3 regions of the Pseudomonas sp. Stari2 genome follow, and region 2 is predicted to be linked to each of the others. Evidence: riboswitches for the same ligand, from Rfam matches in the RefSeq annotation. Region 2 holds a riboswitch; each other region holds the start of a gene.

Evidence for each region. Region 2 has a riboswitch for cobalamin ahead of NH234_RS17115 (TonB-dependent receptor plug domain-containing protein). Riboswitches for the same ligand answer to the same signal wherever they lie in the genome.
Region 1: another riboswitch for cobalamin. It lies ahead of NH234_RS14085 (CbtB domain-containing protein); the one in region 2 lies ahead of NH234_RS17115 (TonB-dependent receptor plug domain-containing protein).
Region 3: another riboswitch for cobalamin. It lies ahead of cobO (cob(I)yrinic acid a,c-diamide adenosyltransferase); the one in region 2 lies ahead of NH234_RS17115 (TonB-dependent receptor plug domain-containing protein).

Annotation. Positions count from the first base shown of each region.
Region 1 covers NZ_CP099760.1:3,120,725-3,128,266, reverse strand. Annotated here, with positions in the region: gene cobN (cobaltochelatase subunit CobN) at 1-230, opposite strand, end outside; gene cobW (cobalamin biosynthesis protein CobW) at 234-1,307, opposite strand; cobalamin riboswitch at 1,406-1,616, opposite strand; cobalamin riboswitch at 2,337-2,560, shown strand; gene NH234_RS14085 (CbtB domain-containing protein) at 2,682-2,879, shown strand; gene NH234_RS14080 (CbtA family protein) at 2,891-3,592, shown strand; gene NH234_RS14075 (cobalamin biosynthesis protein) at 3,589-4,002, shown strand; gene cobM (precorrin-4 C(11)-methyltransferase) at 4,094-4,840, shown strand; gene nfuA (Fe-S biogenesis protein NfuA) at 4,888-5,472, opposite strand; gene NH234_RS14060 (acyltransferase family protein) at 5,562-6,563, opposite strand; gene NH234_RS14055 (fatty acid cis/trans isomerase) at 6,631-7,542, opposite strand, start outside.
Region 2 covers NZ_CP099760.1:3,797,311-3,804,852, forward strand. Annotated here, with positions in the region: gene NH234_RS17085 (LysR family transcriptional regulator) at 1-278, shown strand, start outside; gene NH234_RS17090 (DUF2790 domain-containing protein) at 324-584, opposite strand; gene NH234_RS17095 (hypothetical protein) at 711-869, shown strand; partial or broken gene NH234_RS17100 (pirin family protein) at 918-1,145, opposite strand; gene NH234_RS17105 (DoxX family protein) at 1,230-1,667, opposite strand; gene NH234_RS17110 (LysR family transcriptional regulator) at 1,837-2,745, shown strand; cobalamin riboswitch at 2,780-2,986, shown strand; gene NH234_RS17115 (TonB-dependent receptor plug domain-containing protein) at 3,078-5,015, shown strand; gene NH234_RS17120 (ferredoxin) at 5,015-5,374, shown strand; gene NH234_RS17125 (ABC transporter substrate-binding protein) at 5,371-6,282, shown strand; gene NH234_RS17130 (alpha/beta hydrolase family protein) at 6,402-7,439, shown strand; gene NH234_RS17135 (gamma-glutamylcyclotransferase) at 7,505-7,542, shown strand, end outside.
Region 3 covers NZ_CP099760.1:2,066,559-2,074,100, forward strand. Annotated here, with positions in the region: gene NH234_RS09510 (AI-2E family transporter) at 1-724, shown strand, start outside; gene hda (DnaA regulatory inactivator Hda) at 944-1,648, shown strand; gene NH234_RS09520 (NlpC/P60 family protein) at 1,863-2,480, shown strand; gene NH234_RS09525 (C40 family peptidase) at 2,699-3,235, shown strand; gene NH234_RS09530 (sorbosone dehydrogenase family protein) at 3,305-4,618, opposite strand; gene NH234_RS09535 (hypothetical protein) at 4,684-5,268, opposite strand; cobalamin riboswitch at 5,435-5,660, shown strand; gene cobO (cob(I)yrinic acid a,c-diamide adenosyltransferase) at 5,741-6,352, shown strand; gene NH234_RS09545 (cobyrinate a,c-diamide synthase) at 6,349-7,542, shown strand, end outside.

The DNA of each region.
Region 1 (7,542 bases), 680 kb from region 2:
CGCAGCACTTCGTCGACGTACAGGTCGACCGACGCATGGTTCTGCACCTGCATCGGATTGGCCAGGCGCACGCTAGGGTAATCGTCAGGCAGTTGCTGCGCCGCTTCGGCGAGCAGCGCCAGGCTGGAATCGCCGCTGCACAGGATCACCAGCTCGGCGGGGGTTTGTCCAAGGTCGGCAATGTTGTCATCCGACACGAAACCGCCGGGCTGGGTCCTGAGCAGGTGCATGGCTTAAACGCTGAGCGCGGCGCGCAGTTGCGCTTCGAGCTTGGCCGCGTCCAGTTCCTGGCCGATCAACACCAGACGCGTCACGCGCGACTCATCGCCCCCCCACTGACGGTCGAAGTGCTTGTCGAAACGCGTGCCCACGCCTTGAATCAGCAGGCGCATCGGCTTGTTCGGGATCGCCGCGAAGCCTTTGACCCGCAGGATGCCGTGCTGAACCACCAGTTGCGTCAGCGCATCGAGCAGCAGGCTTTCATCGGCTTGCGGCAGTTCGATGGAGATCGAGTCGAAGGCGTCGTGATCGTGGTCGTCGTGATCGTCATCGCCTTCACCGTGGTGGTGATCGTGATGGCTGTGGCGGCTGTCGATGTGTTCTTCGGAACCGGCGCCGAGTCCGATCAGAACGTCCAGCGGCAGACGACCGTTGCTGGCTTCGATGATTTTCACGGCTGGCGGCAGCTCTTCGGCGACTTCCAGACGCACACGAGCGAGGTCTTCAGGGCTGGTCTGGTCGGCCTTGTTGAGAATCACCAAGTCGGCGCTGGCCAGTTGATCGGCGAACAGTTCGTGCAGGGGCGATTCGTGGTCCAGGTTCGGGTCGAGTTTGCGCTGTGCATCGACCTGATCCGGGAACGCGGCGAAGGTGCCAGCGGCCACGGCCGGGCTGTCGACCACGGTGATCACCGCGTCAACCGTGCAGGCGCTGCGGATTTCCGGCCACTGGAAGGCTTGCACCAGTGGTTTCGGCAGGGCCAGGCCCGAGGTTTCGATCAGGATGTGGTCGAGGTCGCCGCGACGGGCTACCAACTCGCGCATCACCGGGAAGAACTCTTCCTGAACGGTGCAGCACAGGCAGCCGTTAGCCAGTTCGTAGACTCGGCCGGTGGCTTCTTCTTCAGTGCAGCCGATGGTGCACTGCTTGAGGATTTCACCGTCGATGCCCAACTCGCCAAATTCGTTGACGATCACCGCGATGCGGCGGCCCTGAGCGTTGTCGAGCATGTGCCGCAGCAAAGTGGTTTTACCCGAGCCGAGGAAACCGGTGACGATGGTGACGGGGAGTTTGGCCAGTGTTTTCATCGGATGCCCTTTGGCAAGGTGGCGGGCATACGGGACGAGGCCGGCAACGCGTGTGCGTGCCTGGAGAGTTCGCCACCGGATCACCCCGCCCGGTTGAAAGTGAGAATCTGTGACGAGGCAGGTCTCCTGGCTGACGGTGTTCGGGCCTTGGCCCGGTATTCGCTGCGCCTTCCCGCTGGCTCTGGATTGAGTTGGCAGTGGCGTAGCAGCGAACGGCACCGTTCACAGTTGCGGGGGCAGCCGCGGCTTGGACCGCGTTCCCTTCTTAGCTTCGGCGTGGGCCGAAGAACCTCGAAAGCGCAAGGCTACGCAGGGTGTGGGGATGGGTCAATGGTTCGTGGAGTTTGGGAACGAGAGCATATCCGTTGCTTCGGGTGCTGCCGCTGGCGGTTTCGCTCTTACAGCGAGTCCCTTTTTCAAACGCCAAAAAGGAACCAAAAGGCTTTTGCCCCGGCGTACGGCACTTCGCCTAGGCTCAGTGTTCCCTCGCTACGGTGTCCATCAGGGGGCATCGCCTCCGGTTTGCTTCGCTGCACCTCCTCTCGATGTATGCGGCTTCGCCGCACGGCGCTACGCGCCTACCCCCTGATGAACACCTCCGCTCGGCCTGCCGAAGGGGCAAAAAATCAAAAGCCAGAGCCAGAGCAAAAGCCAGATCAAAAGCCCCTCACCACGATGAGCGTTAGCTCAAGTACCGCTTTTGATCTCAAGGCCCATCGGCAGGCTGAGTGGAGGGATTGATTCGGGGTGGGAGCGCAGCGACCGTTTGGCGAAGCCAAACACATCGAGAGGAGGTGCAGCGAAGCAAACCGGAGGCGATGCCCCCGGATCGATCCCGGAGCGAAGGAACCCCGAGCCTCAGCGAGGGGCCGTACGTCAGGGTGAAGCCTTTTGGGTTACCTTTTCGGCGTTTGGAAAAGGTGACCCGCCGTAAGGGCGGAACCCTAAGTGGCCATAACCGCAGCAACGGATATGCCCACAAAAACGGATATGCCCACAAAATTGACTAAATTCCCCAACCCATGCTCTCCTACACAACTTGTTACGGGTGCCCTTCACAGGGTGAAACGGGAAACCGGTGAATCATGTGCTTTACTCTAAAGCCATGTCAGTCCGGTGCTGCCCCCGCAACGGTAAGCGAGCGAAGCGTCAGATCCACTGTGCCCACGGGCATGGGAAGGTGACGCTTGTGCAGGTCGGCAGACAGCCACCCCTCGTGAGCCCGGAGACCGGCCCGCAACACACAGTGCGCATCCTGCGTCACTGAACATAACAAACCCGCGGTGGGCGGGCGCTGTTCGAACCCCTGCGTGCCCGACTCGCAGGGGTTTTCATGCGCACCGTTCACCCGCTGACACACCAGAGGGAAGCGCCATGTCGATCATCAGCAGCACCGGCAGCAACACGGACAAAATCTCCAGCACCACCACCCTGAGCCAACGCCTGACCGCTGCGATCTTCGCGTCGATCCTGGGTGCCAGCCTGGTCTACTTCGCCGGTTTCTCGCACATCGAAGCGGTTCACAACGCCGCGCACGATACCCGCCACAGCGCTGCGTTCCCGTGCCACTGAGACCTGACGACATGATCAAGCGTATTGCGCAGACCGCAGGTTTCACCGGCCTTCTGGCCGCCCTGCTTCTGACGTTGCTGCAAAGCTTCTGGGTATCGCCGCTGATTCTTCAGGCCGAGACCTTTGAGAAAGCCGAACCGGTGGCCGAAGTCCACGAACACGCCTCCGGTACCGCCACCCACACCCACGATGCCGAAGCCTGGGAGCCGAAAGACGGCTGGCAGCGCGTGGTTTCCACCACCGGCGGCAATCTGGTCGTTGCCGTGGGTTTCGCCCTGATGCTGGCCGGTCTGTACACCCTGCGTGCGCCGACCAAGACCTCGCAAGGCCTGCTCTGGGGGCTGGCCGGTTATGCGACTTTCGTGCTCGCCCCGACACTGGGCCTGCCGCCCGAGCTGCCGGGCACCGCCGCCGCCGACCTGGCATCGCGCCAGATGTGGTGGATCGGCACCGCCGCGTCAACCGCTGTCGGCCTGGCGTTGATCGCGTTCGGTGGCAACTGGCTGCTGAAGATCCTCGGCGTAGCGATCCTTGCTGTGCCGCACGTGATCGGCGCTCCGCAACCGGAAGTGCACTCGATGCTTGCTCCGGTAGCACTGGAAGCCCAGTTCAAAATCGCTTCGCAGCTGACCAACGTGGCGTTCTGGCTGGCCCTCGGCCTGATCAGCGCCTGGTTGTTCCGCCGCAAAAGCGATGGTCAATACCACGCATGACCGATGACAGCGCAGCGCCGACCCTGGTGGTCGGCCTGGGCTGCCAGCGCGGCTGCCCGGCCAGTACGCTGCGCGCCTTGCTCGACCAGGCCTTACAGGCCCATCGCATCGAACTCGAAGCGGTCAAGGCTTTGGCCAGCATCGACTTGAAACGCGACGAACCCGGCCTGCAGGAACTGGCGGCTCAACTGGCGCTGCCGTTGCTGTACTTCAGCAGCGAAGAACTGGCCAGTTATCAGCAACGACTGAGTCACCATTCACAGATCGCCTTCGAACGCACCGGTTGCTACGGCGTGGCGGAAAGCGCTGCATTGGCGCTCGCCGAACAGCTGATTCAAGCCCCGGCAAAACTGCTGATATCCCGGCAAAAATACGCCCAGGCCACACTGGCATTGGCCGGCGCAGCGTAAATTTCCGATAATCCCCGCTTTCGATCATGAGCGTTCTTCATCTGAAGCGCTCTTGAAGCCTCGACCTGCCCTACTTTCACAGGATCCAACGATGACCGTTTACTTCATCGGCGCCGGCCCCGGCGATCCGGAATTGATCACCGTCAAAGGCCAGCGGCTGATCCGCAGCTGCCCGGTGATCATCTACGCTGGTTCACTGGTGCCGGCGGCGGTGCTGGAAGGTCATTCGGCTGAAACCGTAGTCAACAGCGCCGAACTGCATCTGGAACAGATCATCGACCTGATCAAGACCGCCCACACCAAGGGCCAGGATGTGGCGCGAGTACATTCGGGCGATCCGGGCCTGTATGGTGCCATCGGCGAGCAGATTCGTTATCTGCGCGAGCTGCAAATCCCGTTCGAAATCATCCCCGGTGTAACGGCAACCGCCGCCTGCGCCGCGCTACTGGGCGCCGAACTCACCCTGCCGGACATCTCGCAAAGCGTGATCCTGACCCGTTATGCGGACAAGACTGCGATGCCTGCCGGCGAAGAACTGGGCAACCTGGCGCAGCACGCAGCGACCATGGCGATTCATCTGGGGGTCAATCATCTGGAGAAGATCCTCGCCGAGTTGCTGCCGCACTATGGCGCGGACTGCCCGATCGCCGTGATCCACCGGGCGACGTGGCCGGATCAGGATTGGGTCGTCGGGACGCTGGAGGACATTGCCGAAAAGGTTGCCGACAAGGGCTTTCGGCGTACAGCACTGATTCTGGTCGGGCGGGTGTTGGGCAGCGATCACTTCAGTGAATCGTCACTGTATCGCGCGGGGCATGCACATTTGTATCGACCATAAAAAACGGCGCTCACGGGGCGCCGTTTTTTTATGCCGCAGCGAACGCCTTAGTAGTAGGCGTTTTCTTTCTGCGTGTGGTCGGTCACGTCGCGAACGCCCTTGAGCTCCGGAATGCGCTCGAGCAAGGTGCGTTCGATGCCTTCCTTCAGGGTCACGTCCGCCTGGCCGCAGCCTTGGCAACCGCCGCCGAACTGCAGCACGGCAATGCCGTCTTCAACCACATCGATCAGGCTGACCTGACCGCCGTGGCTGGCGAGCCCCGGGTTGATTTCGGTTTGCAGGTAATAGTTGATGCGCTCGTTGATCGGGCTGTCGGCGTTGACCATCGGAACCTTGGCGTTTGGTGCCTTGATGGTCAGCTGGCCGCCCATGCGGTCGGTGGCGTAGTCGACGACGGCATCGTCGAGGAACGCTTCGCTGAACGAGTCGATGTAGGCAGTGAAGCTTTTCAGCCCCAGCGCTGTGTCTTCAGGTTTCTCTTCGCCCGGCTTGCAATAGGCAATGCAGGTTTCGGCGTACTGGGTGCCAGGCTGGGTGATGAAAACGCGGATGCCGATGCCCGGGGTGTTCTGCTTGGACAGCAGATCGGCCAGGTAATCATGGGCGGCGTCGGTAATGGTAATAGCGGTCATGGAAACTCCTCGCAGGCTTGGGCGGAGTTTACGCCAATCGGCGCGCGGCACAAAGTCCCAGTATTTACGTAGGAATAGTTCGCAATCGCCTAATCCGCTGGTTTGCCGTCGATTCGCGTTCTAAGCCATTGATAACTGCGCTTTTCTACCCATTGATAACTCAACCAGGAGCCCACGCCAATCGCCACGGCACACGGGAGGAACATCAAATATGGATTGATCCCATAGCGATGTGCCAGAAATCCGCCAGCAGATAACACCAGAACATGCATCAGATAAACCGAGTAGGAACAGTCGCCCAGCAGCTTGAGCACACGGTTGCGTTCGACATGCAGCTCCAGCGCCATACACGCCATGACCAGCACCGCACTCGGAATCCCCCAGTTCAGCAACCGGGGCGATGGCGGCAGATAATAGATCGCCAGTAACGCCGCGCCGATCACCGTCAGCGCCATCCACAAACCCTGTCCGATCCAGCCCCTGCGATACAGCATGCCGATACCGATGCCGAGCAGAAATTCATAGACGATATCCGAACGATAGAACTCACTGACCCAGCCAAACCCGGTCCAGGCCTGGCACACGGTGAACAGCAACGCACCAACCACCAGCAAGCGGACGTTCAACCGGAACAGCAATGCCCATGCAAACAGCACGTAGAACAACATTTCATAATTGAGTGTCCAGCCGACATTCAGGGTCGGATAGATCCCGTAGCCGCCGGGGTTTTCCGTCGGGATAAACAGCAACGACAGGAGCAAATGACGCCAGTCCACCGTCTGATCCGGCAGCAGCGGTCGGGTAAACACCACCAGTAATGCCATCAGCACGGTGTAGAGCCAATACGCCGGGACAATGCGAAACAGTCGATACAGCAGAAACCGCGCCGGTGGCAGCGCCTTCCCTTCGGTGGACAGAAAAATCACCAGCCCGCTGATCACGAAAAAGATATCGACGCCCACCGCGCCTTTGTCGATGAACAGCTGCCCTATCGGCCCGCGCGCCTTGAAGTCGAAGAAAATCTGCATGAAGTGATGGCAGACCACCGCCCACGCGGCGAGCGCTCGCAGGGCCTGCACTGAAATCAACATCGATGGCGCTCCCGATCCCGTCCTACACAGGATTGGGACAGCGGCCATTGATCAAACGATCAAACGATCAAAGATTCTCGTACCGGTTCATATCCAGCACGCCCTCTTCCACCGGGTCGGTTTCGTGGATGTACTGGCTCAGGTCATGGAAATAGAACCAGAACTGCGGATGGCTGCGACGAATGCCCCAGCGTTCGACGATCTTCTCGAACTGCGGTGCATCCTTGGCGCTTTCCATGGCATCGACAAACGCCGGAACCTGATCCGCCGGGATGTTGAACATGAAGTTCGGATAACTGCTGAGCACGCCCGGATAAATGGTCAGGGTATCGAGCCCCGGCTGATAGCGCAGCGATTCACCGAGCAGGAACGCCACGTTGCTGTGGGCGCGGTTGCGCAGCAGGCTGTAGACCTCACGCTTGCCGCTGCGGGTTTCGATGCGCAGCATCGTCGCTTCCGGCAATTGATCGATCACCTTCAGACCGGCTGCAGGACGCGCCGTCAGGCGGCTCAGGGCCTGTTCGGCGTTTTGCAGCGCCGGGTCGATGTTCGGCCGCGAGCAGTAGGCATCCACGCAGCGGTTGATCGGATCGGGCCGCGCGTTGAGGTCGCCGTAGCGAGCGAGCAACTGCATGGCGAAATCGTGTTTCGGGTCTTTTTCGTCGAGTTTCAGCGCGGTTGGCTTGTCGTCGTCGATGGACTCGTAATCCAGCCACATCTTGAACTGGCCGCTGCTCTGATACCAATCGTCGAGGTAATCCTCGCGGGAATCGGCCGGCATCAGGCGCAGGAAGTTCTGTTCGGCGCCATTGCGGATCAAGTCGAAGTACAGCCGTGTCTGCGCCTGATGGGAGACGTTGCCGAACACATCGAAGTTGACTGCCAACTGGTAGTAAGTGCGTTCCAAAAGCGGATAGTCGAACAGCCACATGGTTTGTGGCACTTCACCGATCAGGCCTTTGGTCACCGAGGCGCTGTC
Region 2 (7,542 bases):
CGTTTCATATCAACACCGCCGATGGCATGACCATCGCGATCAAAAAAGGCATGGGGATAGGCATTCAACCGATTGCATCAGCCGTGGATGGCTTGAGGGCGGGAACTCTGGTGCGGGTGTTGCCGGAATACCGGCTGGAGGAGTTGAACCTGTTCGCGATCTATCCGTCGCGCAAGTTCGTCGATGCGAAGATCAAGACGTGGGTTGAGTTTTTGAAGCAGTCGATCCCGGAACTGCTGGCATCGGATGAAGAAGTCGTTGGAGCAAAACAGGCGTGAGTACGGCAGATATGGAGTGTCGACCCTCCATCGTCTGCACCGGGCTCAACCGTTGGAACAACCACTGCCCATCACTTGATACTGCAGAACGTGTTGTTCACCGTAGGAATCTTCGTAGGTCATCTGAACCGGCGACGGTGCACATTCATTGGCAGGTTCGGAGATCGAGATGACGTGCGCGATGTCCAATTTGGTCGCATAACTGTAGGTCTCGACCGGGGTGTTATTGGCCTCGGCAGTGTCCGCATAGGCGTGCGCGCCAAAGCTGCCAAGCATTAAAACCAGTGCGATTTTCTTGAAGTTCATGATGTTCACCGTCTCGTTGAGGACCGTGTTCGTTCACGGGTTGGAGACAATGCTAAGGGTTGAGGCGGTGCTGAAAAATCGGCAGGTTGGACAAACACTGTTGCTGGAATTTGTATGAATACGTGATTGCTCGTCAGCCTGCTCGCCGCACCCAGCGGGGTCTGGCTGGGTTGGCGGCTGCATCCAAGTCTGGATCAGCGCCGAATGTACCGTGCCAGCTACGGCTTGCTGGTGGTCACGGCGCTGAAACTGCTGTGGGATGGCTTCGCGGGTTTTCTGGCCTGAACAGGGACCGGGCTTACTTGAACACCGGCAGCGCCCCATCCGCCTGCTTGAGATACTCGCGCAACCGCCCGCCGGGTGCATCGGCATGTTGTGAATGAACGAGGCTTCGCCTTCAAAGAGGTCGAGGAACACGAAGGGTTTGATCAACTGGCCCAGATCCGAAGAGCTCATCCGTCGCACGATCGAGCCGTGCCCGCTGCCGCTGGTGCGGTAGCGAAGGGCGCGGTGAGTGACGGGTTCGCGAGTGTAGCCGGGGAGGTGTTGCTGAACGGTCACGATGATTACTCGATGCTGTTACAGAGGGCGGCCAACAAACGGCAAAGCGCCGCGAGGGAACCTGTCCCTCGCGGCGCCCGGCTTTCAGCGGCGACGGGCGTCGAGGCTGAAGCGACCGGCACCGAAGGCCACGACTTGCAACAGGCCGCCGGCCATGGCGATGTTCTTGAAGAAGTGGATGAACTGGTTCTGGTCAGCCAGCGCATTGTGGAAGGCCAGTGCGGTGACCACGCTGAACGCGGCCAGCACAGCGGCGACGGTGCGAGTGCGGTAGCCGGCGATCAGCGCCAGGCCACCACCGATTTCGACGATGATTGCCAAAGCCAGCGCCACTTGCGGCAGCGGCAGCCCGACCGAGCCGATGTAGCCGATCATCATGGCCGGCGCGGCGAGTTTGGAAAAACCGGAGAGGATGAAAATCACGCTGAGCAAGACACGGCCGATCAAGGCAGCCGAGGCTTGTTTGGTGTCGGAAGCGTTCTGTACAGCAGTTGCTTGAGCGATGTTTGCAGAAGTAGCCATGGGAGTATTTCCTTCAATGGGGTCCGGTTCGACTTGAACCGTCCGGATGAAGAAATGTTGCGCCTCGACAGCTCATCTGAATAGACGACTAATTTAGATCGTTACGTTCGATAAAATAGGCAAGCTGTTCACCCAATATAGGCCTCCATGGCGACTCAAGGACACCGACATGATCTCCGACCCAGGCACACCGACACTCGATCAACTGCGGGTCTTTCTTACCGTCGTCGAAGTCGGCAGTTTTGCCGCCGCGGCGCGCAAGCTCCACCGGGCGACCTCGGTCATCAGCTACTCGATTGCCAATCTCGAAATGCAACTGGGCGTCACCCTCTTCGATCGTGAAACCACCCGCAAACCGCAACTCACCGACGCCGGCCGCACTGTGCTGGCCGAAGCCCGGACCATCGCCAACGGCGTGCATGGCTTGCGCGCCAAGGTCAAAGGCCTGCTGCAGGGGCTGGAAGCCGAAGTGCATGTCGTACTCGACGTAATGTTGCCCGCCGAGCGCGTGGTGGATGCGCTGAAATCCTTTCGCGAGGAATTCCCCACTGTTGCCCTGCATCTGCACATTGAAGCGCTCGGCGCCGTGACTGAGTTGGTAATCAATCGCGGCGCGGTGGTTGGCGTCAGCGGCCCGATGAATGACGGCATCAACGGCATCGAAAAAATCGGCATCGGCAGCGTCGAGCTGATTCCGGTGGCGGCGCCGAATCACCCGTTGGCGACCGCTGAAGGCAATGTTCCGGGTGCCGGGCGCGAGCACACGCAACTGGTGCTGTCGGATCGCTCGCAACTGACCAAAGACAAGGAATTCGCTGTGCTGAGCAACCGCACCTGGCGCCTGGCGGACCTGGGTGCCAAGCACATGCTGCTGCGCGAGGGCATCGGCTGGGGCAACATGCCCCGGCCGATGATCCAGGAAGATCTGGATACCGGCCGACTGGTGCAACTGGATCTGCCGGAATACACCAGCGGGCAATACACCTTCGACGCGATCTACCGCACCGATGTGCCACCGGGGCCGGCGGCGCGGTGGTTGATCGAGCGTTTCGTTCAGCAGAATACGCGCGAGGCTTGATCCGGCAAGTTGACGAGCGCCCATCCGGATGTTCAGATGCCGCCCTGTTTCAGGTGTCCCATGCCGCCGTGCATGGGGTGAAACGGGAAACCGGTACGTTCTTTTCGAACAAGTCCGGTGCTGCCCCCGCAACGGTAGGCGCGTGATGCTTTCGATACACCACTGTGGCCAGACGGCCATGGGAAGGTGAAAGCGTCCATACGCGCGAGCCCGGAGACCGGCCTGAAATTCTGTTTGGCAAACTCCTGCGGTGGGCGGGCATGGGCCGGTGTCGGCGTGTGCGCGATGCCTTCTCCTGCATGCTCTTCTGCGAAGATCCTTTCGAGAAGACAATGATTCGACCTTTCAACACTCCGGCTCCATCCCTGTTGTTCGGCTGCCTGTTCAGCCCCCTGCTGCTGGCGGATGATGCACCGCTCGAACTCACCCAGCAAATCGTTTCCGCGCCGTCGGTGGAGTCCACCACGGTGGCGGACATGGCGCAGTTCGGCAGCAAGGTCGAGGTCGTCACCCGTGAGCAGATCGAACGCGCCGGCCCCAGCGCCGATGTCACCCGCGTCATGCAGATGTTCATTCCCGGCCTGTACGTCGCGCCGAAAAACGGCCCGTTCGACTACGGCACCTATTCGCTGCTGGGTGGGCGCAACGATGACACGCTGATCCTGCTCGACGGCGTGCGCCTGAACAATCGCCTGTACGGCGGCCTGTATCTGGACACCCTGCCGGCCAACGCCATCGAACGCATCGAAGTGCTCAAGGGTGGGCAAAGTCTGTTGTTCGGCACCCAGGCCGTGTCCGGCGTGATCAACATCGTCACTCGTAGCCCGCAAAGTCGCAAAGCCTCCGGCGAAGTGAACATGGGCGTGGATACATTCGGCGGCACCACCGAGGATGCGCGGGTCGAGAACATCTTCACCAACGGTTTCGGCGACCTGGGCTTGCTGGCCTACGTCAGCCATAACGTCTCGGACGGCTATCAGCCGTTTCGCAATCGCGACATCAAGAACGACAGCGAAAAGAAGCGCGCCTACGAAGTCACCACCTTCGGCGGCAAGGCGATTCAGTCCTTTGGCGATGACGCGCGCCTGGAACTGTTCTACCAGTACGCTGACGCCAACCTCGACTTCGCCCGCCCGGTGGACAACCACAAGACCACCAACGACCGTATCCAGCAGATCGCCACGGCGACCTTTGAACAGAACGTCAACGAACGCCTGAGCTACTTCGTCAAAGGCCATATCAACGACTGGGATACCCGCTACACGCGCATCAACAACACGTCCGATGGCGGTGTAAAAACCATCAACCACAACGACTATTGGGGCTTCACCGACTGGGGTGTGCAGGCCGAAGGCAAGGCCGAATTGCCCGGCGGCCATGTGCTGGTGTTCGGCACGGACAACCAATGGTTCAAGGGCCAGGACGATGTGCTGATCATCGACAATGACAAGGCTGAAGCCCACGCGCTCTATACTCAAATGCGCCCGCAGATCGACGCCCTGCCCGACTGGCATCCGAGCATCGGTATTCGTCACGAAGCCATGAGCGGCGGCGACAGCGCAACGATCGGCATGCTCACTTCGTTGTATGACCTCAATGAACACTGGGCACTGCGCGGCCAGTACGGCACCGCCTACAAACTGCCGAACGCCGAGCAACTGTTCGTCAACGAACCGGGCGACGAGTTGGGCAACCGCAACCTGAAACCAGAGAAAAGTCGCAACGCCGAACTCGGCCTCGACTACAAAGGCTTGCTGCTCGATCGCGAGTTCAGCGCCAGCGTCACCCTGTTCAAACGCAAGATCGATGACCTGATTACTCTCGACGACATTCAGTGGGTCAATGGCCAGGGGCGGATACAGATGCGTGGTTTCGAGGCGGACGCAAAACTGGCGCTCAACGCGCAATGGAGCCTGCAAGCGGACATGACCCGCAACCTCACCGAGTCGCGTGCCGGCGTCACACTCAACGATGTTCCGAGCTTCTTCGCTCGTTCCCGCATCGGTTACGAGTCGGTTGACCGGATGTGGGGCGCCGGCAGTGCGATCCGCTATATCCGCGATGTGATCAGCTCGAAGCAGGTCGAGTACGGCCATTACTCCGTGGTGGATGCCGACGCTTATCGCTATCTCGACGGTGCCCATCAGCATCGCCTGAGCCTGCTGGTGGAAAACCTGTTCGACCGCGACTACGTCACCAGCCGTTCGAGCAACGTCGACAACCTCGGACGGCCGTTCACCTCCGAAGTGCGCTACACGTACCGTTTCTGATGGCTGAAATCAAAACCATCGACGGCGTCGACACGCACCCGGACTGGTCGCATGTTCCCGCCCATGCCCGCCACGTATTCCTCTGCACCGGCCCGCGCTGCACCCAGCGCGGCGCCTTGCAGCTATGGAAAACCCTGCGTCGGCACTTGCTGGCCCATGACCGCATCGAGACCCCCGGCGGCGTTTTGCTGACCCGCACGCACTGTCAATTCCCGTGCAACCTGGGGCCGGTCATGACGGTGTATCCGGAGACCTGCTGGTATGGCGTGCGCAGCCACGCGGATGCGCAACGGCTGGTCGAAGTGCACCTGGTGGGCGGCGAGGTGGTCGAGGATCTGTTGATCAAGGAGCGCTCATGAGAAGGCTGTGTTTTCTGGCGGGTGCCCTGCTCTGCACTTCGCCGGTTCTGGCAGATGATTATCGCAATTGTGGCGAGACCTGGCACCTGCCGGTGTCGCCACCGTCGCGGATTGTTGCGCTCAACCAGCATGCGGCCGATCTTGTGTTGGCGTTGGGCGCCGGCCCGGCGCTGGCCGGCGTCGCCTATCTGGATGACACCGGTACGCCGCAATCCGAGTACTTCGGCGTGCCGGTGATTTCGCCCCGCTATCCATCGAGCGAAGTGCTGTACGCGCAGAAACCGGATCTCGTGGTCGGCGGCTTCGCCACGGCGTTTGGCAACGGCGTCACGTCACGCAGCGGACTGGAGCGCAACGGCGTGGCTTCGTATTTGCTGGAGTCGGCCTGCAACGGACACTCGCTGGATTACTTCGAACTCATCCACAACGACCTCTCGACCCTCGGTGCCTTGCTGCACAAGCAGCAGCGCGCTCGGGAACTGAGCGATGCAATGGATGCCGATCTGGAAAAGGCCAAGGCTTTAACCCACCTGGACAGGCCGCTGTCAGTGTTCTACCTAGACAGCGAGGTCAACGGACTCGACAGCGAAGGCCGGCGTGGTTTTGTTACCAATCTGCTGGCCGCCGCCGGGGCACGAAACCTGTTCGCCGACATCAACCAATACCGGGTGACCGTCAGCCGCGAAACCCTGCTTGCCACGGACCCCGACGTGATCCTGCTGGCCGATGCCCAATGGTCACCGGCCAGCCGCAAACGTCAGTTGCTGATGCAGGATCCAGTGCTGTCGACCCTGCGGGCCGTGCGTGAGGGGCGGATGATCGATATTCCGTTTACGCATCTGTTGCCGACCGTCAGCAGCGGTCGGGTGGCGCTGGAGTTGGCAGAGCGGCTCAGGGCCTTGCCTTGAACATCAACACGAGATTTATCCGGAACGGCAATAAATGACGAGACGGTTATCCCGTAAGACTGGTAGAACGGCTGGGCAAACGTCCCGTTTGCTCACTTTGATCAAGGAAGAGAAAAACAATGAAAAAAGCTTTCGGCCTCTTGCTTCTGATCTGCCTTTCGACCAGCGCAAACGCTGACGAAAACCCCATCGGTTTCCGGACCTCCACACTGCCGGATGCACACAACGACCGTCCGCTGGAGATGGTCGTCTGGTATCCCGCCAGGACCACCGCCACCCCGCAGTTGATTGCAGACGATATTGTGTTTGTCGGGACGTCCGCCGTGCGCGATGCACCACCGACTGCCGGAGAGCATCCGTTACTGGTGCTTTCACACGGTTACCGAGGGAACTGGAGCAACCAGGCGTGGCTGGCCACAGCCTTGGCCCGTCAGGGTTACATCGTGGCGGCGGTCAACCATCCCGGCACCACGACACATGACCGCAGTCCTCAAGCGGCTGCCCAGTTGTGGCAACGACCTGCCGACATCAGCCGCGTCATTGATGCAGTGACCACTCGGCCCGAGCAACTGGGTGCCGTTTCGATGCGTCGAATTGCGGTAGCCGGCCATTCGCTTGGCGGCTGGACTGCCCTCGAACTCGCCGGCTCACGTTTCGACCCCGAGCGCTTTGCGAAGGACTGCGCAGCCCATCAAAAGCTGGCCAGTTGCTCGGTCTACAAGACGATCAACGTCGCCAATACGCCAGAATCAAAAGGCCGGATGAGCGCGGACTTGAGCGACAAACGCGTCGGCGCGATCGTTTCACTGGACCTGGGCCTGTCACGCGGGATGACCGATGCAAGCCTCGCTGAACTGCCGGTTCCGACGCTGGTGATTGGCGCTGGCGTGCCGTCCGAGGACCTGCCAGCCCAACTGGAGTCGGCCGATCTCGCCAAGCGGCTGCCTCCGGCATCGTCGCAGTATGTCGAGATCAGCGACGCCAGCCATTTCAGCTTCATGGCATCGTGCAAGGCCGGCGCAGTGGCGTTGCTTGAAGAAGACTCGCCGGGTGACGGCATCATTTGCGGGGATGGCGGCGGTCGTTCGCGTGAGATGATCCAGCAGCAGGTTGTGGCATTGATCGACGGGTTTCTGAACCGGTCACTCCCGAACTGATGACGGTGTTGCCTGTGGTTTCGTGATACATCAGGATCCCTCCTTTTTGATCGTCAGGAGCAATCGTGGAACGTCTCTTCATTTATGGAACCCTGGGCCCCGG
Region 3 (7,542 bases), 1.7 Mb from region 2:
GAAATTCGACAAGGTCAAGGCGGCGATCACCGAACACATGGGCCAGACCACTGACATCGTTGGCGTGGTGCTGAGTCAAGCCACGGCTTCCAGCCTGGCGCTGATCGGCTGGTTGGCGAATCTGGTGCTGATCCCGGTGGTGAGTTTCTACTTGCTGCGCGACTGGGACGTGATGATGGCCAAGATCCGCAGCCTGTTGCCACGCGACCGCGAAGAGCGCGTGGTGGCGTTGGCCGGTGAATGTCACGAGGTGCTCGGCGCTTTCGTGCGCGGGCAATTGCTGGTGATGCTGGCGCTGGGCGTGATCTATGCGGCAGGGCTGATGATTGTCGGTCTGGAACTGGGCCTGTTGATCGGCCTGATCGCTGGTCTGGCGGCCATCGTGCCTTATATGGGGTTTGTGATCGGTATCGGTGCGGCGCTGATTGCGGGGCTATTCCAGTTCGGCGGCGATCTGTACCCGATGATCGGGATCGTGGCGGTATTCATGGTGGGGCAGGCGCTCGAGGGGATGGTGCTGACGCCATTGCTGGTCGGCGATCGAATCGGCCTGCATCCGGTGGCGGTGATCTTTGCGATCCTGGCCGGCGGCGAGCTGTTCGGTTTCACCGGTGTGTTGCTGGCGTTACCGGTAGCGGCGGTGATCATGGTGTTGGTGCGTCACGTCCATGATTTGTACAAGGACTCCGACATTTATAGCGGAGTGGATGATCCGAAGCTGTAAGAAGACGGAGGGCCGCCCGGGGGATTGCCGGGTTGGCCCGTCTCATGCAGGCAATACTGGCGCCCATGCGCCAAAGAAACTGTCATAAAACCAGTGTGTTAACGCAAACCTTTGATTTTGCTTGGGGTCTGTCGCATTGTGCGCTCCGCTTCACGGGTATAAACTTCGCACACTTTACACAGAGGCCACTAACGGTTCCTTGGGAACTGTTCAGTCAGCATGAAACCGATTCAGCTGCCCCTAGGTGTGCGTCTGCGTGACGACGCCACCTTCATCAACTACTACCCAGGCGCCAATGCCGCTGCACTCGGCTATGTCGAGCGTCTATGCGAAGCCGACGCCGGATGGACCGAAAGCCTCATCTATCTGTGGGGCAAGCACGGGGTAGGGCGTACACATCTGTTGCAGGCCGCGTGCCTGCGTTTCGAGCAGATGGGCGAACCGGCGGTGTACCTGCCGCTGGCCGAGTTGATGGATCGCGGCATCGAAATTCTCGACAACCTCGAACAGTACGAACTGGTCTGCCTGGACGACTTGCAGGTGATTGCCGGCAAGCCCGACTGGGAAGAGGCGATGTTTCATCTGTTCAACCGTCTGCGCGACAGCGGTCGCCGCTTGTTGATCGCCGCTTCAACCTCGCCACGTGAATTGCCAGTAAAACTGGCGGATCTGAAATCGCGCCTGACCCTGGCGCTGATTTTCCAGATGCGTCCTCTCTCCGATGAAGACAAATTGCGTGCCCTGCAATTGCGTGCATCCCGTCGCGGTCTGCATCTGACCGATGAAGTCGGGCATTTTATTTTGACTCGCGGGACCCGCAGCATGAGCGCGCTTTTTGACCTGCTCGAGCAGCTCGATCAGGCCTCTTTGCAGGCTCAGCGCAAGCTGACCATTCCCTTCCTGAAAGAAACCCTGGGCTGGTAAAACCGGGGCTTTCAGCGGGTTTCGGCATATTTCAGGCGCCAGAAAATCCGCTTTCCTGCGCACTGCGCGGGCCGCGTCTCGATTCAAATAGGCTTAAGCGCTTAGATGTAAACGAGAAACCGGGAAGTCACAAAAAGATCGATTGAATTTGCAAATGAGGCTGATAGCGGGCATAGTCTCGGCTTCTTTACAACTATCAGCCACGGTCGTGCCCATGCTAAAGCGCTTCGCACCCCTCGTGCCTCTCGCACTCGTCACCCTGTTGTTCGGTTGCGCTGCTCATTCACCTGTTCAAGAGCAGCAACAACAGGCTAAAAATTCTGCCACCGCCCAGTCTTCCGTTATTTACCAGGAAGAGCTGGACACCGAAAAAGAACTGGCCGCTTTCAACGGCAAGAAGCCTTACCAGCTTCCGGTTCTGGCCGACAGCATTCTTGAACGCGGCATGTCCCTGATCGGTACCCGTTATCGTTTTGGCGGTACCTCTGAAGCCGGGTTCGATTGCAGCGGTTTCATCGGCTATCTCTTCCGCGAAGAAGCCGGCATGAACCTGCCGCGCTCCACCCGCGAAATGATCAACGTAGATGCTCCGCTGGTATCGCGCAGCAACCTTGAGCCGGGCGATCTGCTGTTCTTCGCCACCAATGGTCGTCGCGGTCGTGTAAGCCACGCCGGGATCTACCTGGGCGACAACCAGTTCATTCACTCCAGCAGTCGTCGCAGTGGCGGTGTCCGCATCGACAGCTTGGGTGACAGCTACTGGAGCAAGACCTTCATCGAAGCCAAACGCGCTTTGGCGAACGCTCCAACCGTGGTTACCGCTCGCAAGTAATCACTCCTTTGTCGCCACGCTCGTGGCGACAAGCGGTCCTTCAGGGGCAATAGGCTTAAACTTTACAAGGTGAAGTTAAAGTCTTACTTGAAGTTTGCCGCGTAGCCGCTAGAATCCTGATCTATATTGATGGCAAACCGCCTGCGTCCCAACGCAGGCGGTTTTGTTTTCTGTCGAATCGGCAGTAAAAGCCGCAGCCAGATCAGGATGTTCTGCTTATGACGATGACGGCCCGCCTTGCCCTGATGTTTTTCGCAGCGCTGCTCAGCGCATGCGCCAGCCGCACTCCGCCGCCAGCCCCTGTGGTTCGCGCGCCGATTGTGTTCGGATCCTCCCAGGCTTTTTCTCCCGCCGCCGAAGATGTGCTGTTCCGCGCGCTCGGGCTTGTGGGTACGCCTTATCGCTGGGGCGGCAACACGCCGGACTCGGGCTTCGATTGCAGCGGCCTGATCGGTTTTGTCTACCGCGATGCGGCCGGCATCAGCTTGCCTCGTTCCACGCGCGAGTTGATCGTCATGCAGGCGCCGAATGTCGGCAAGGAAGGGCTGCAAACCGGCGACCTGATCTTCTTCGCCACCAATGGCGGCTCTCAGGTCAGTCATGCGGGAATTTATGTCGGGGAAGGGCGCTTCGTTCACGCCCCGGCCACCGGCGGTACGGTAAAGCTGGACAGCCTTTCGAAAGCGTATTGGCAGAAGGCTTATCTGAGTGCCAAGCGCGTTCTACAGCCGGAACATCTGGCGCATAACCCGTAAAGCTGCGAATCAATAAAAAACCGTGGGGACATATTGGCTCCCACGGTTTTTTTTGTTTCAGGGTTTGGGCTATTTGGCCGCCGTCACCCGCCACACCTTGTTTCCCACATCGTCCGCGACCAGCAATCCACCTTGCTGATCAATCACCACGCCAACCGGGCGACCCAGGGCGTTCTCGTCCTTGTCGAGGAAGCCGGTCAGTACATCCACCGGTGTGCCGCTCGGCTTACCGGCGCTGAACGGCACGAAGATCACCTTGTAGCCACTGTGTGGCTTGCGGTTCCACGAGCCGTGCTGGCCGATGAATGCGCCCTCCTTGAATTGGGCCGGCAGTGTGGCGCCCTCGGCGAAGGTCAGGCCCAGTGACGCGGTGTGCGGCCCAACGGCGTAATCCGGAGCGATGGCCTTGGCCACCAGATCCAGGTTTTGTGGCTCGGCGCGGACATCGACATGCTGGCCGTAATAGCTGAACGGCCATCCATAGAAGCCGCCATCCTTGACCGAGGTGATGTAGTCCGGCACCAGATCGCTGCCGATCTCGTCCCGCTCGTTTACCGCCGTCCATAGCGCGCCGCTTTTCGGCTCCCAGGCCAGGCCGTTGGGGTTGCGGATGCCCGAAGCGAAGATTCGGTGATTGCCGGTCGCCCGGTCCACTTCCCAGATCGCTGCGCGCCCTTCTTCCTGATCCAGGCCGTTTTCGCCGACGTTGCTGTTCGAGCCGACCGTGACGTACAGCTTGCTGCCGTCCTTGCTGGCGATGACGTTCTTGGTCCAGTGATGGTTGAGCGGGCCGCCCGGCAGATCCACGACCTTGATCGGCTGGCTCTTGATTTCGGTCGCGCCGGGCTCGTAGTTGAAGCGCAACAGGCGATCGGTGTCGGCCACGTACAGATCGTTGCCGACCAGAGTCATGCCGAACGGCGAGTTAAGGTTCTGCAGGAACACCGTGCGGGTCTCGGCCACGCCATCATGATCGGCATCACGCAGCAGGGTGATGCGGTTCGGGCTCGGTACGCCGGCACCGGCGCGGCCCATGACTTTTTTCATCACCCAGCCGCGTATGCCTTTGCCATCGTCCGGTTTCGGCGGTGCATTGGTTTCCGCCACCAGCACATCGCCGTTGGGCAGCACGTAGAGCCAGCGCGGGTGATCGAGATTCTCGGCAAACGCCGCTACCTGAGTGCCTGCCGCTGGCGTCGGTTTCGCGCCGGCCGGCCAGCCGATCGCCGGGGCGATGTTCACAGTCGGGATCAGGGTCTTGTTCGGTTCGGGCAGTTTGGGGGACGGGCCGGTGCCGTCCGAGACTTGCAGGCTGGAGGATTCACCACAGGCGGTGAGCCCTCCGGCGAGTGCGATGACGAAAACGAGGTGGGGCTTGCGCATTACTGATCTTCCCTATGAATGCATTCTTAGTCATAGAGAAGCGCACAAGCCCGATGGTTCAACCCTCAGCCGCGGGCTTCCTTGAAAAGCACGGCAATGCCGGGGTGATAGTTGCCGGCTTCGCTGCGCAATTTGCGGTAGGCGTAGGGAAAGTACCAGGCGACGGCGCAGGTGTGCTCCTTTTGCAGGTCGTCGACCATGTCCTGCAGTTCTTCCGGGCTGGCGCTGTGCTGGGCTTTCTGTGGGGCGACGAACAGGCAGCCGAGTTTGAGATCGCTGGCGTAGCTGATGCGCTTGGCGTCGGCGGTGATATCGGCCAGGGCCTGAGTCAGATTCAGGCTGTTGACGCGCGGCCAGCGCTGGGTCGCCTGAATGTAGGCGCGATCTTCGGCGCCTGCCAGGAACAGGTCGGCGCGGGCATTGCGTTCGCCTTCCTCGTTCTGCTTGCGGGTGGCGGTGTCACGCAGGGTCACCAATTCGGCCATCCAGGCGGCGGCTGACAGCAGGCCGAGGTTGGCTTTTTCGTCATGCCAGTAAGGCGCGTCATTGTCGCCGCGCACGGCGTTGTAGCGGTCGATACAGTCAAACCAGCGTTCCAGCACCGGGCGCAGGAATTCCAGCCGCGGATTGCTGATGATCATGCCTTGCATGGTGCTCTCCCTTGTTATTGTGATGTGCTCTCTGCAGTCAAAAAGCATGGCTCTTTGATATCACTGCTGACAGTGTGGCACAAGATTGGCGTCAGATAATTGATCGACGGCAGTTATTCGCTTTCAGGGAGCCTCTTCATTTGACGCTCCACCCCCAACCCTCTAACCTTCGCGGCTTGTTTCAGGTGCTCTGTGACCGCTGTCGACAGAGTGAAACAGGGAAGCCGGTGAGGAGGGTCTTCACGCGAAGAGCCATCACGATCCCGGCGCTGCCCCCGCAACGGTAAATGAGTGAAAGCTGCGTCGGATGCCACTGCTCAAAGCGGGAAGGCGCGCAGCCTGGTGCAAGCCGCTCATGAGCCCGGAGACCGGCCTGATCCATCCAGCGGCGTCACGGTGGGCGATGCCAGGCTTGTTGCCGTCTATTCTTGTGCCTGCCCGCCGTTATCCAGCCTCAACGGAGAGCTCCCCCATGACTGATTCCCCTGAACGCGACGAGCGCCACCTGGCGCGCATGCAGCGCAAAAAAGCCGTGATCGACGAGCGCATCGCCAACTCGCCCGACGAATGCGGCCTGGTGCTGGTGCTCACCGGCAACGGCAAAGGCAAAAGCAGCTCGGCGTTCGGCATGCTCGCCCGCGCCATGGGCCACGGCATGCAGTGCGGCGTGGTGCAGTTCATCAAGGGACGCAACAGCACGGGTGAAGAGCTGTTCTTCCGCCGCTTCCCCGAGCAGGTTCGTTTTCATGTGATGGGCGAAGGCTTTACCTGGGAAACCCAGGATCGCCAGCGCGACATCGCCGCCGCCGAAGCGGCATGGGAAGTCTCCCGCGAGCTGCTGCGTGATCCGTCAATCGGTCTGGTGGTGCTCGATGAACTGAACATAGCCCTCAAGCACGGTTACCTCGACCTCGATCAGGTGCTCAGCGATCTGCAGGCCCGTCCGCCGATGCAGCACGTTATCGTCACCGGTCGCGCCGCCAAGCCGGAAATGATCGAGATGGGCGACACCGTCACCGAAATGGGCATGATCAAGCACGCCTTCCAGGCCGGTATCAAAGCGCAGAAAGGCGTCGAACTTTGAATCAACCACGTCACTGCCCGGCGGTACTGATCGCCGCGCCGGCCTCCGGCCAGGGCAAGACCACCGTCACCGCCGCGTTGGCGCGTCTGCACCGCAATCAGGGGCGCAAGGTTCGCGTGTTCAAGTGCGGCCCGGACTTTCTTGACCCGATGATCCTCGAGCGCGCCAGCGGTGCGCCGGTCTATCAATTGGACATGTGGATGGTCGGCGAGCAGGAAAGTCGTCGTCTGCTGTGGGAAGCCGCCGCTGAAGCGGATCTGATCTTGATCGAAGGCGTGATGGGCTTGTTCGATGGCACGCCGTCGAGCGCCGATCTGGCGCGGCATTTTGGCGTGCCGGTACTCGGCGTGATCGACGGCACGGCCATGGCCCAGACCTTCGGCGCCTTGGCGCTGGGCCTGGCGCGCTATCAGCCGGACTTGCCGTTCGCCGGCGTGCTGGCCAACCGCGTTGGCACAGTGCGTCACGCGCAGTTGCTCGAAGGCAGTCTGACTGAAGGCCTACGCTGGTATGGCGCGTTGTCCCGGGAAACCGGGATCGAACTGCCAAGTCGCCACCTCGGTCTGGTGCAGGCCAGCGAACTCAATGACCTCGACGTGCGCCTCGACGCCGCCGCCGAAGCGCTGGCTGGCACTTGCGAGGTAGCGCTGCCACCGGCCGTGGAATTCGCCGCGCCTGAAATCGGCAGGACCGAAAGGCTGCTCGAAGGCGTGCGAATCGCCGTCGCCCGCGATGAAGCTTTCGCCTTTACCTACGGCGCCAGTCTCGATTTGTTGCGGGCGATGGGCGCGGAGCTGAGTTTCTTCTCGCCGATCCGCGATACGCAATTGCCTGACGCTGACAGTTTGTACTTGCCCGGCGGTTATCCGGAATTGCATCACGTTGCCTTGTCGCAGAACACCGACATGCTCCGTGCGATCCGCGCGCATCACGCCGCCGGAAAACCGTTACTCGCCGAATGTGGCGGCATGCTCTATCTGCTGGATTCGTTGACCGATGTCGAAGGCACCCGCGCTGATTTGGTCGGCCTGCTGAGTGGCGATGCCGTGATGCAGAAACGTCTGGCCGCGCTGGCCTTGCAAGAGGTCGACATGCCGGAAGGCCAGTTGCGCGGCCACACTTATCACCATTCCCTTACCACCACCGAACTGGCACCCATCGCCCGTGGCCACAGCCCCAATGGCGGGCGC